Regions from separate parts of the Sessilibacter sp. MAH3 genome, predicted to be linked through region 2. Evidence: predicted binding sites of a transcription regulator. Region 2 holds the regulator's gene; each other region holds the start of a gene.
What was found. The regulator sigma-54, encoded in region 2, starts transcription at its own class of promoters, with help from an activator protein. The targets are predictions, from matches to a motif close to TGGCACANNNNTTGCNNT.
Positions count from the first base shown of each region.

Region 1: flgA (flagellar basal body P-ring formation chaperone FlgA) is a predicted target of sigma-54. The motif match lies at 1,487-1,504, and genes of this name have one in related genera.
Region 3: glnA (glutamate--ammonia ligase) is a predicted target of sigma-54. The motif match lies at 1,788-1,805, and genes of this name have one in related genera.

Region 1 is NZ_BAAGIE010000053.1:282-3,551, forward strand. It holds gene flgM (flagellar biosynthesis anti-sigma factor FlgM) at 1-145, opposite strand, end outside; gene flgA (flagellar basal body P-ring formation chaperone FlgA) at 600-1,376, opposite strand; gene ACYQ2C_RS18275 (chemotaxis protein CheV) at 1,564-2,523, shown strand; partial or broken gene ACYQ2C_RS18280 (hypothetical protein) at 2,711-2,890, opposite strand; gene ACYQ2C_RS18285 (CheR family methyltransferase) at 2,829-3,270, shown strand, end outside.
Region 2 is NZ_BAAGIE010000008.1:72,504-75,773, forward strand. It holds gene lptA (lipopolysaccharide transport periplasmic protein LptA) at 1-132, shown strand, start outside; gene lptB (LPS export ABC transporter ATP-binding protein) at 177-902, shown strand; gene ACYQ2C_RS06840 (RNA polymerase factor sigma-54) at 1,286-2,893, shown strand; gene hpf (ribosome hibernation-promoting factor, HPF/YfiA family) at 2,992-3,270, shown strand, end outside.
Region 3 is NZ_BAAGIE010000006.1:123,899-127,168, forward strand. It holds gene thiI (tRNA uracil 4-sulfurtransferase ThiI) at 80-1,534, opposite strand; gene glnA (glutamate--ammonia ligase) at 1,946-3,270, shown strand, end outside.

The sequences.
Region 1 (3,270 bases), on a different contig from region 2:
GGCCTGTGGTGGTATTCGCTCGACCTTGTTGAACAGTTTCAGCTCTAGAATTTGTTTCTAAGCGAGTATTCTCAGAACTGTTTCTCTGCACGTTATTGCTGTTTGAGTTTAGATTGGCATTGTTACCAATAGAGTTAATGGCCATTATCGTTTGCTCGTTGTTTATGTATGAGTTACTGAGGTTAACCCAGATAATTTGATCATGTACTTGGTTTCGGCCAAGTCTTGATAACCTTTAATGGTTTTTTAAATTTTTTCTTTTAGTGTTGGTCTTTAGGGGCATGTGACTAACTCATCCGTGAATTAGTCAGATGACAGAAATTGAAACTGTGATCTCCAATTTCTTCACAATTTCAATCACTTACAGCTCTTTAAATTGGCAACACATCCTTGTGTGCGGGAAACTCTGGGTTAATCTGAGTTTCCTTGAGTTTTATTCTGGATAACTTTCTGTTATAGCGGCTATTTTGTTTAAACGAGCTCGATTTTTGGGGTTTCTATGTTTGGCTGATTGAGTCTCGCTGTGTAATAGGGTCTATCTTTATGATTCTTAACGATTTTTTTTGTGATTCTTTAAGACTAATCATTGTTTTTAAGTCTTAAAGGTTGATATACACATCGCCATTTGATTGCACTGTACCCGAGACAATACGATCACTTCGGTTATTTTTTACACGAATAATCTCCCCAATACGCCCATCCGATAAGGCCGTACCTGTTGTTTCAACAGAGATTACAGATGATGTAGCCATCAGATTAACAATTTGTCCGCGTTTGATAACTTGCGGCATATCCAATAGGGCATCTCTAACAATGTCACCACTTTTGATGTTTCTCTTTAATTCTTTACCTATCACAGGGGTAATCTCTTTGTAATAGCTTTCTCTGATATCACTGATGTCAACCAAATCTATTTTTAAATCGCTTTCTTGAATTAATTTTCCTTTGGAGAGATGATCACTAAATACAACAATTTTCTTATATAACGCGATTTCGGCAATTAAATAAATTGACCATGATTGTGGCGAAGAACAGCTTAATTGTACGGTAAGACGTTTGGAGACAAAATCCGTCGGAAATTTGGCATCTAAATTTGACGAACAAGGTGATAATTTAAGTCGATTATCTGGCGCATTAACGTTAACAACGATTTTGTCAAAATCCTGTTGGTTGGAAATCTTTTCCACAATTTCCTTGTAGGCTATTTGACTTAATATTTGTAAATTCTGATATTCCTCATTTGCCAATGAATGTTTAGCCTGTAAAAAAGCAATAAAAAACACCAACGCTATAATAGTTCTGGGCTTTATGAATAAAGATCTTTCTTTAAGGCCATTAAAAAAAGTTTTTTCTTTCATCTCAAGACGCTTTGTCATTTTTATCCTATTCTCATTATGAGTTTGTTTTTCATTTTGAGATTTAAAGTTTTAGCTACTTGTGTCGATAAAATGTCAACAAATCATAGGTAATTTAGTTTTTGTTCTTACGAGCAATCTCTATGCCGTACGATTTACAACAAATTAGGCAAACCATTTAAGATTTGGTATACCTGAGAGGACTCTCATGGCAGGTGTTTTAGACACGGTTAACCAGCGAACCCAACTTGTGGGCCAAAACAGGCTGGAGTTACTGCTGTTTCGTTTAAAGGGCAAGCAAATTTACGGAATTAACGTTTTTAAAGTTAAAGAAGTGTTGCAGTGTCCGCCATTAAACGAAATACCTAATCGTAACCATATTGTAAGAGGTGTGGCTCATATACGTGGTGGAACAATTTCCATTATGGATATGAATCTCGCAATTGGTCGAACGGAATTAGATGATATTACCAATTGTTTCGTAATCATCACCGAATACAATCGTTCGACACAAGGATTCTTGGTTGCGGCGGTGGAACGCATTGTTAATATCAATTGGGAGTCTATCCATCCGCCACCACGCGGTGCGGGGCGAGAAAACTATCTTACTGCGGTCACCGAAATCGAAAATCAGTTAGTCGAGATTATCGATGTTGAAAAGATTTTGGCAGAAGTTAATCCATTATCTGAAGAAATCAGTAGCGATGTTATTGAAGACGGTATTGCAGAGCGAGTTGTTCAGAAACATGTTTTGATTGTTGATGATTCAACCATTGCACGTAAGCAAATTCAACGTGTTATTGAACAAATGGGTATCAAAACAACACTCAAAAAAGATGGTCGAGAGGCTCTGGAATATTTAGAAGGTCTGGTGGAAGCCGGTAAAAATGTCGAGCAGGAACTCATTCTTGTCATTTCAGATATCGAAATGCCAGAAATGGACGGTTACACGTTTACCGCAGAGGTGCGTGCTAATCCGGCACTTTCGAAATTGCATATCGTTTTACATACATCACTCAGCGGTGTGTTTAACCAAGCAATGGTGAAAAAGGTCGGTGCGGACAGCTTTTTGGCAAAATTCAACCCCGATGATCTCGCCAGACATGTTAATAGTCGAGTTCTGGAAATGACCGGTGAAAGTCTGGTTAATATTGAAGACGAGGAATAACTGAAAGTATTTTGCTGGAAAATACCATGACAACCTCTGATTATCTCTTTTATGATTTAATCAGAGGTTAGAAATTGACAATATTATTTCCAGCTTCTATACCATTTCAATGACTCAGTATTTCTTGTATTAACGACGTATTTTGAGTCGATGAAAACTCTGAATAATTTGGAGTTTCTTATAATTTTTAGAAAACGAATTTCCAATACCTACAATTTGTTTTCCACCTTTGTATGTGGGGCCTCAATTTGAATATATTATCTGGCCAAGACGGAAGTGGATCGAAAAGCGTTGATAGTAAAACCATATCCAGTGATACGCTTTTTGATTCTCCTGCAGAACTTGCGAATTTCTGCGAGTTCTTGGAGAAAATTTGCGGTATTCATTTAAAAGAAAACAAACATTATTTAATTGGTATTAGACTTCGAAAAATACTTGAAGAGTATAAATTAAACTCTACCCGAGATTTAATTAAGAAGCTTGAGTACGGTGCAGACAGCAAACTCAAGCGTGAAGTTATTGACGCTATGACCACCAACGAGACATTCTGGTTTCGTGACTCTTATCCATTTGATTTTTTTGAGAACAAATTTTTGCCAGAGCGTCTTGCTAACACGACTGGAAAGATTCGTATTTGGTCGGCAGCGTGCTCCACAGGACAAGAGCCTTATTCACTGGCAATGCTCACAGAAGAAGTATTGTCACGAAATCCGCAGTGGGCACAACGTCAGATCGAAATCGTTGCGA
Region 2 (3,270 bases):
GACGGCTCGAAAATCAACAGCGATACCATCGATTACGACCTTAAAGACTCCTATGCCGTAGCGTCGGGTGAGAATCGAGTGAAGTTGATTATTCAACCTCAAAATAAAGACACCACAAACACCAACCAATAAACCTTGTTAAATCTTTCAATTAATCACTACCAGCACTAAGAGTTATGAGTCGACTGAGCGCTAAAAATTTGGCCAAAAGCTACGGATCGAGACAAATCGTATCCGACGTTTCATTTTCTGTGTCAACGGGAGAAGTTGTTGGCTTACTCGGCCCAAATGGTGCGGGAAAGACCACGTGTTTTTACATGATTGCAGGAATTGTTAAAGCCGATCACGGCAGCGTTTGGATCGACAACGAAGACATTACCAATCTTCCCATGCATGGCCGCGCCAGACGCGGACTTGGCTATCTCCCACAAGAAGCATCGGTATTTAGAAAGCTATCGGTCAAAGACAATATTTTAGCAATCTTAGAGACTCGATCCGATTTATCTGCAACAGATCGCAAAGACCGAGCGCAACAACTTTTAGAAGAATTTCACATCACCCACGTACAAGACAGCCAAGGCATCGCCCTATCCGGTGGTGAACGTCGTCGCGTCGAAATTGCTCGCGCGCTAGCGACAGAACCACGCTTTATCCTTCTTGACGAACCCTTTGCCGGCGTGGACCCAAAATCCGTCGGTGATATCAAGCAAATTATTGAACACCTTCAATCACGAGGAATTGGCGTACTCATTACCGACCACAACGTTCGCGAGACCTTAGATATCTGCGAGAAAGCCTATATTGTGGGCGGCGGGTTTATCATTGCCGAAGGCGACGCTGAGACGGTTTTATCCAATCAAAAAGTCAGAGACACTTATTTGGGTGAAGGCTTTAAGCTCTAAATTGAGCGGCCACCTCAACCGACCCTCAATAAAACAACAAAAGCCTCAACACCTATCAAAGGACCCAAAAAAAGACTCTTTTTTAGCCTACAAGACCACCCAAAAGACATTTTAGGCGACATTAAAAAACCGCTTTACCTTGCTGTTGAAATAGGCGAACATTGGTCTTACTGTTAAGTGATCAACAAGTAATCCCCTCCGCTAAAGCACTCGCTGTTCTTTTATTTTTTCCCTCAAAACATTTATTTAAAGAGAATTCAAGGTTGGGCATATTTTTTGCTTAATAGCTGTTGCAAAAACGCCCCTTTCAAGTCTACACTGACACTAAGCTTGATCAGAATCAGCTCCGATTCTGACACCGTTTTTGGAAGTAGTGTCAAGTTATGAAACAATCATTACAGCTAAAAATGGGTCAACAATTAACGATGACCCCTCAGTTGCAGCAAGCCATTCGCCTGCTACAACTCTCAACGCTCGATCTTCAACAAGAGATTCAAGAAGCTCTTGAGTCTAATCCCATGCTCGAAGTTAGCGAATCCGATGACTCTCACCTTGATAGCGGTGAGTCCGGCGACAACAGCGAACAACCCAACGAAATTTCCGACAACTTCAGCGAAGAAAAAGTTACCGCAACCGCATCCGAATCCGATTCTGGCGACGCCCAAGAAGGCGAATGGCAGGAAAACATTCCCGAGGATTTACCCGTTGATACCCAGTGGGACGACATTTACCAAGGCAGCAGCAACTCTTCCTCGTCATCAGCCGTAGAACGAGACGACAGCTTTTTCGACAGCCAAATCGACAACACCGAGACCCTTCAAGAATACTTACTGTGGCAATTGAATCTGACTCCAATGTCAGAAACCGATCGAACCATTGCTTTAGCAATCATAGACTCGGTAGAGCCCAGCGGTTTGCTCTCAAGCAGTATCGAGGAGATTTTTCACGGCCTACGCGGTGACTGGCGTGAGAATGACGAAGATGCCGAACAAGAAAGCGGTGAGCTTGAAGCTTCTGAACCTCTAAACGAAGACGCAGATACAGACGCAGATACAGACGAAGACCTAAGCCTAGACGAAGTGATTGCGGTTCAACACCGACTTCAACTGTTTGATCCTATCGGCTCTTGCAGCGTCGATTTGTCTGAATGTTTGATGGTACAACTCAATCAATACGCCAAAGAAACACCCGGACTGGAAACCGCCAAGGCGGTAGTTGCAGAGCATCTAGCGTTACTTGGCAGTCGTGACTACAAACAGTTAATGCGTAAATGTCGCGTTAAAGAGCCCGAACTCAAAGTTGCGATCGATTTAATTCAGGAATTAACACCTCATCCCGGCGCTACTATCGGCAGCAGCGATACCAGCTATATCGTTCCCGATGTTTTTGTGAGCAAGCAAGAAGGTCGCTGGATCGTAGAGCTGAACCCAGAAATAGCCCCTAAAATTCGCATCAACAACAATTACGCCAGTCTTGTAAAGCGTGCCGATAGCAGCGAAGACAACACCTTCTTGCGAGATAATTTACAAGAAGCACGCTGGTTCTTGAAAAGTTTACAAAGCCGCAACGAGACTCTACTGAAGGTTGCAAGCTGCATTGTTGAAAAACAACAGGGCTTTTTAGATTTCGGCCCAGAATCCATGAAACCTCTAGTACTTCACGACATTGCCGAAGACGTAGGCATGCATGAGTCGACAATTTCACGGGTAACAACGCAAAAATACATGCACACGCCTCAAGGCATCTTTGAGTTAAAATACTTTTTCTCAAGCCACGTCAGCACAGACAATGGCGGCGAATGCTCTTCAACCGCAATACGTGCCATTATCAAAAAGCTGGTTGCCGCAGAAGACGCTCGCAAACCCTTAAGCGACAGCAAAATTACCGCGTTACTGGCAGATCAAGGCATTCAAGTCGCCCGAAGAACCATTGCGAAATATCGCGAATCCTTGGGTATTCCAGCCTCGAACGAACGTAAAAGACTGGTCTGACCAACCATGACTCGGTGATCTCGACCCTAATTCATACCCGATTACACGGGCTTAAAACCTGTGTAATCAATGACTTAACTCTGACATGAGGAATAACAATGACTCTTAGCATCAGTGGGCACCACGTCGAAGTCACCGACTCTATTCGAAATTATGTTGAAACTAAATTTGAAAAACTCGGCAAGCACAACCCGCAAATCACTACAATCAATGTTGTATTAAGGGTTGAAAAACAAAGACAAAAAGCAGAAGCTTCCGTACACATAAGTGGCAAAGATATATTTGCCGAGAGTGAATCTGACGATCTGTATATTGCCATCGATGAAATGGCCGTAAAATTAGATCGGCAATTGCTCAAACATAAAGAGAAAGCAACC
Region 3 (3,270 bases), on a different contig from region 2:
GAAAACAAATAAAAACGACAAATACGATTTGTTTAAGCGAGGTCACCGCCAAAAGAGCGCCGCGACCCGCGCCTAACACTTATGATTTTGGACGATATACACCGAAATTCCCGGCTCCAGAATTCAGCAAGTGGCTGGCATGAAGGCGACTCATAACGCCCTGATCGCAATACAGAAGATATTGAGCCTTGGGCAACTGATCAACCTCTTTGGCCAACGCATAAAATGGAATCACGAGACTGCGCCCAGCCTCCACCGCAAGCGGCGATTTTTCAACCTCATCGGGATGACGAATATCAATGACCACACTATCGGTCGGTAAATAAGAAAACTCATCGACGAGCAAGTCTTCATCACTGACATTCATAACCTCGTCAATTGACTCAACTTTAGCTTTGTTTATTGCTCGTTCCAGCACCTCAAAGTCAAAATTCTCTTCATCGGCCTTAATCTTGTCGGCGTGAGCACGAGTCGTTGGCCGCTTAGAAATCACTCCGCAGTATTCCGGCATACTCGCAGCAAACCCTTCGGCGCCGATCTGACGAGCAATATTAATAATGTCGCCTTTATCCATGGTAATTAAAGGACGCAGCACTAAGGTGTCTGTGACCCGATCAATCATGGTCAAATTAGCCAAGGTTTGAGACGAAACCTGCGCGACACTCTCTCCGGTCACAAGCGCTTCAATACCTTGATGCTCGGCAACAACAGATGCTGCTCGCAACATCATGCGTTTCAGAATAACGCCCATATTTCCCTGAGATACGTTTTCTAGAATCTCGCCAACCACTTCTTCAAAAGGCACAGTGACAAACCTAACTCGATGCGAGGCTCCGAAACGATTCCAAAGGTAATATGCGACCTCTTTGCAACCTAGCTCGTGATCACGGCCACCCAAATTGAAAAAACAATAATGGGTTTTTAGGCCGCGCTTGATCGTTAGGTAACTGGCGACGGTGGAATCGAAACCGCCGGATATCAAAGACAAAACAGGGTCTTGCGTGCCCAAAGGAAAACCACCAAGACCAGACTTTCGATCACGCACCACATACACAGTGTCGTTTTTAATTTCGAGATTAACCGTGATGTCTGGATCTTTTAATCTCACACCCGCAGCTTCAGAATATTGATTCAGACCACCACCGACGTATCGCTCCACATCGATGGAGGTGAAATCGTGCTTACCGCTGCGCTTTACGCGCACACAGAAGGTCTTGCCAGCCAAAGTATCTAGCCAAACCTCCGCGGTACGCTCGTAAATATCGTGCATCGTTTGATAAGTAAATGCAGACACCTCGTAAAAAAACGCAACACCGGGTGTTGAGGCTAAAATTTGCTTCACAGCAAGATTCAGCGATTCGTTGTCGGAGTCACAATAGACATCGATTTTCTCCCAATCTCGGGTAACACGTGCTCCGCCATCGTGACGACGAATCAGTGTTCGCAAGTTATTTTGCAACTGGCGAGTAAATCGTTTGCGCACCGGGGCGCTTTTTATGGTTATTTCGGGGAATAATTTAACTATGAAATGCATGTACCGCTCGCATCGAATGCAAAAAGATCAGAATTTGACAATTATAAGGCAATGAATTGATTTACACACATTCCAACGGAAGCCAATGACATGTAGCATAGGCAGCCTCGGAAACTATGCTTAAGTCTCTAGCGCACCACATTGATGCCGCGGCACCAAAATTAAGCATAATATTGTTTGATATAACTTCTATCTCTATCTGCCAAGTCAATGGCTGCGGCATCTTAATAATGTTCAGCTTTGATAAAATCTATGGCATATTGATTGCTTCATAATGATGCACTAATAACCAGCCGGTTGATTTTGTGCACATCCAAGAGCAGTTTATCAACCACGAGCATTGGGCTAAATGCGCTAATTCAGCCTATGAACTCTTCACACCTATTCTGGCGCAGCCATTTTGGAGGAAACATGTCAGAGCAGACTCTGAACTTAATAAAAGACAACGAAGTTAAGTGGGTTGACCTACGCTTCACCGACACCAAAGGTAAAGAACAACACGTAACTATTCCTTCATTTGAAGTTAAAGACGACTTCTTTACCGAAGGTAAAATGTTCGACGGTTCTTCTATCGCCGGCTGGAAAGGCATTAACGAGTCTGACATGATTTTGATGCCGGACGATAGCACTAGCTTCCTTGATCCGTTCACTGACGAAGCAACTGTTGTTATCCGCTGCAACATCGTTGAGCCTTCAACTGGCGAAGGTTACAACCGTGACCCACGCTCTATTGCAATGCGCGCCGAAGAATACTTGAAGTCTACTGGTTTAGGTGACACCGCTTTCTTTGGTCCAGAACCAGAATTCTTCATCTTTGATGACATCAAGTGGGGCGCAGACATGTCTGGCGCTTTCTACAAAATCAGCTCTGAAGAAGCCGCTTGGGAATCTGGTCGCGAAATGATCGATGGTAACATGGGTCACCGTCCAGGCGTTAAAGGTGGTTACTTCCCAGTTCCTCCAGTAGATTCACTACACGACATCCGTGGTGCAATGTGTAACGCTGCAGAAGCTATGGGCTTGGTGATCGAAGTTCACCACCACGAAGTAGGTACTGCTGGTCAGTGTGAAATCGGCGTTGGCGCCAACACCCTAACCAAGAAAGCTGACGAAGTTCAAATCCTTAAGTATGCCGTACACAACGTTGCTGCTGCTTATGGCAAAACTGCGACCTTCATGCCTAAGCCACTTGTTGGCGACAACGGTAGCGGCATGCACGTTCACCAATCTTTCGTTAAAGATGGCGTGAACCAATTCGCTGGCGATACCTACGCAGGCCTTTCTGAAACTGCTCTTTTCTACATCGGCGGTATCATCAAGCACGCTAAAGCATTGAACGCTTTCTGTAACGCTTCTACCAACTCTTACAAGCGTTTGGTTCCAGGCTACGAAGCTCCAGTGATCCTTGCTTACTCTGCACGTAACCGCTCTGCTTCTATTCGTATTCCTTACGTTGCTAGCACCAAAGGTCGTCGTATCGAGACTCGCTTCCCAGACTCTACCGCTAACCCATACTTGGCGTTCGCAGCATTGTTGATGGCCGGTCTTGACGGTGTTATCAACAAGATTCACCCTGGAGATTCAGCAGATAAAGACCTTTACGATCTTCCTCCAGAAGAGTTGGCAGAATACCCAACCGTATGCTCTTCATTAGAAGAAGCACTTTCTAATCTTGACGCTGACCGTGAGTTCTTAAAAGCAGGTGGTGTATTCGATGACGACATGATCGATGCATA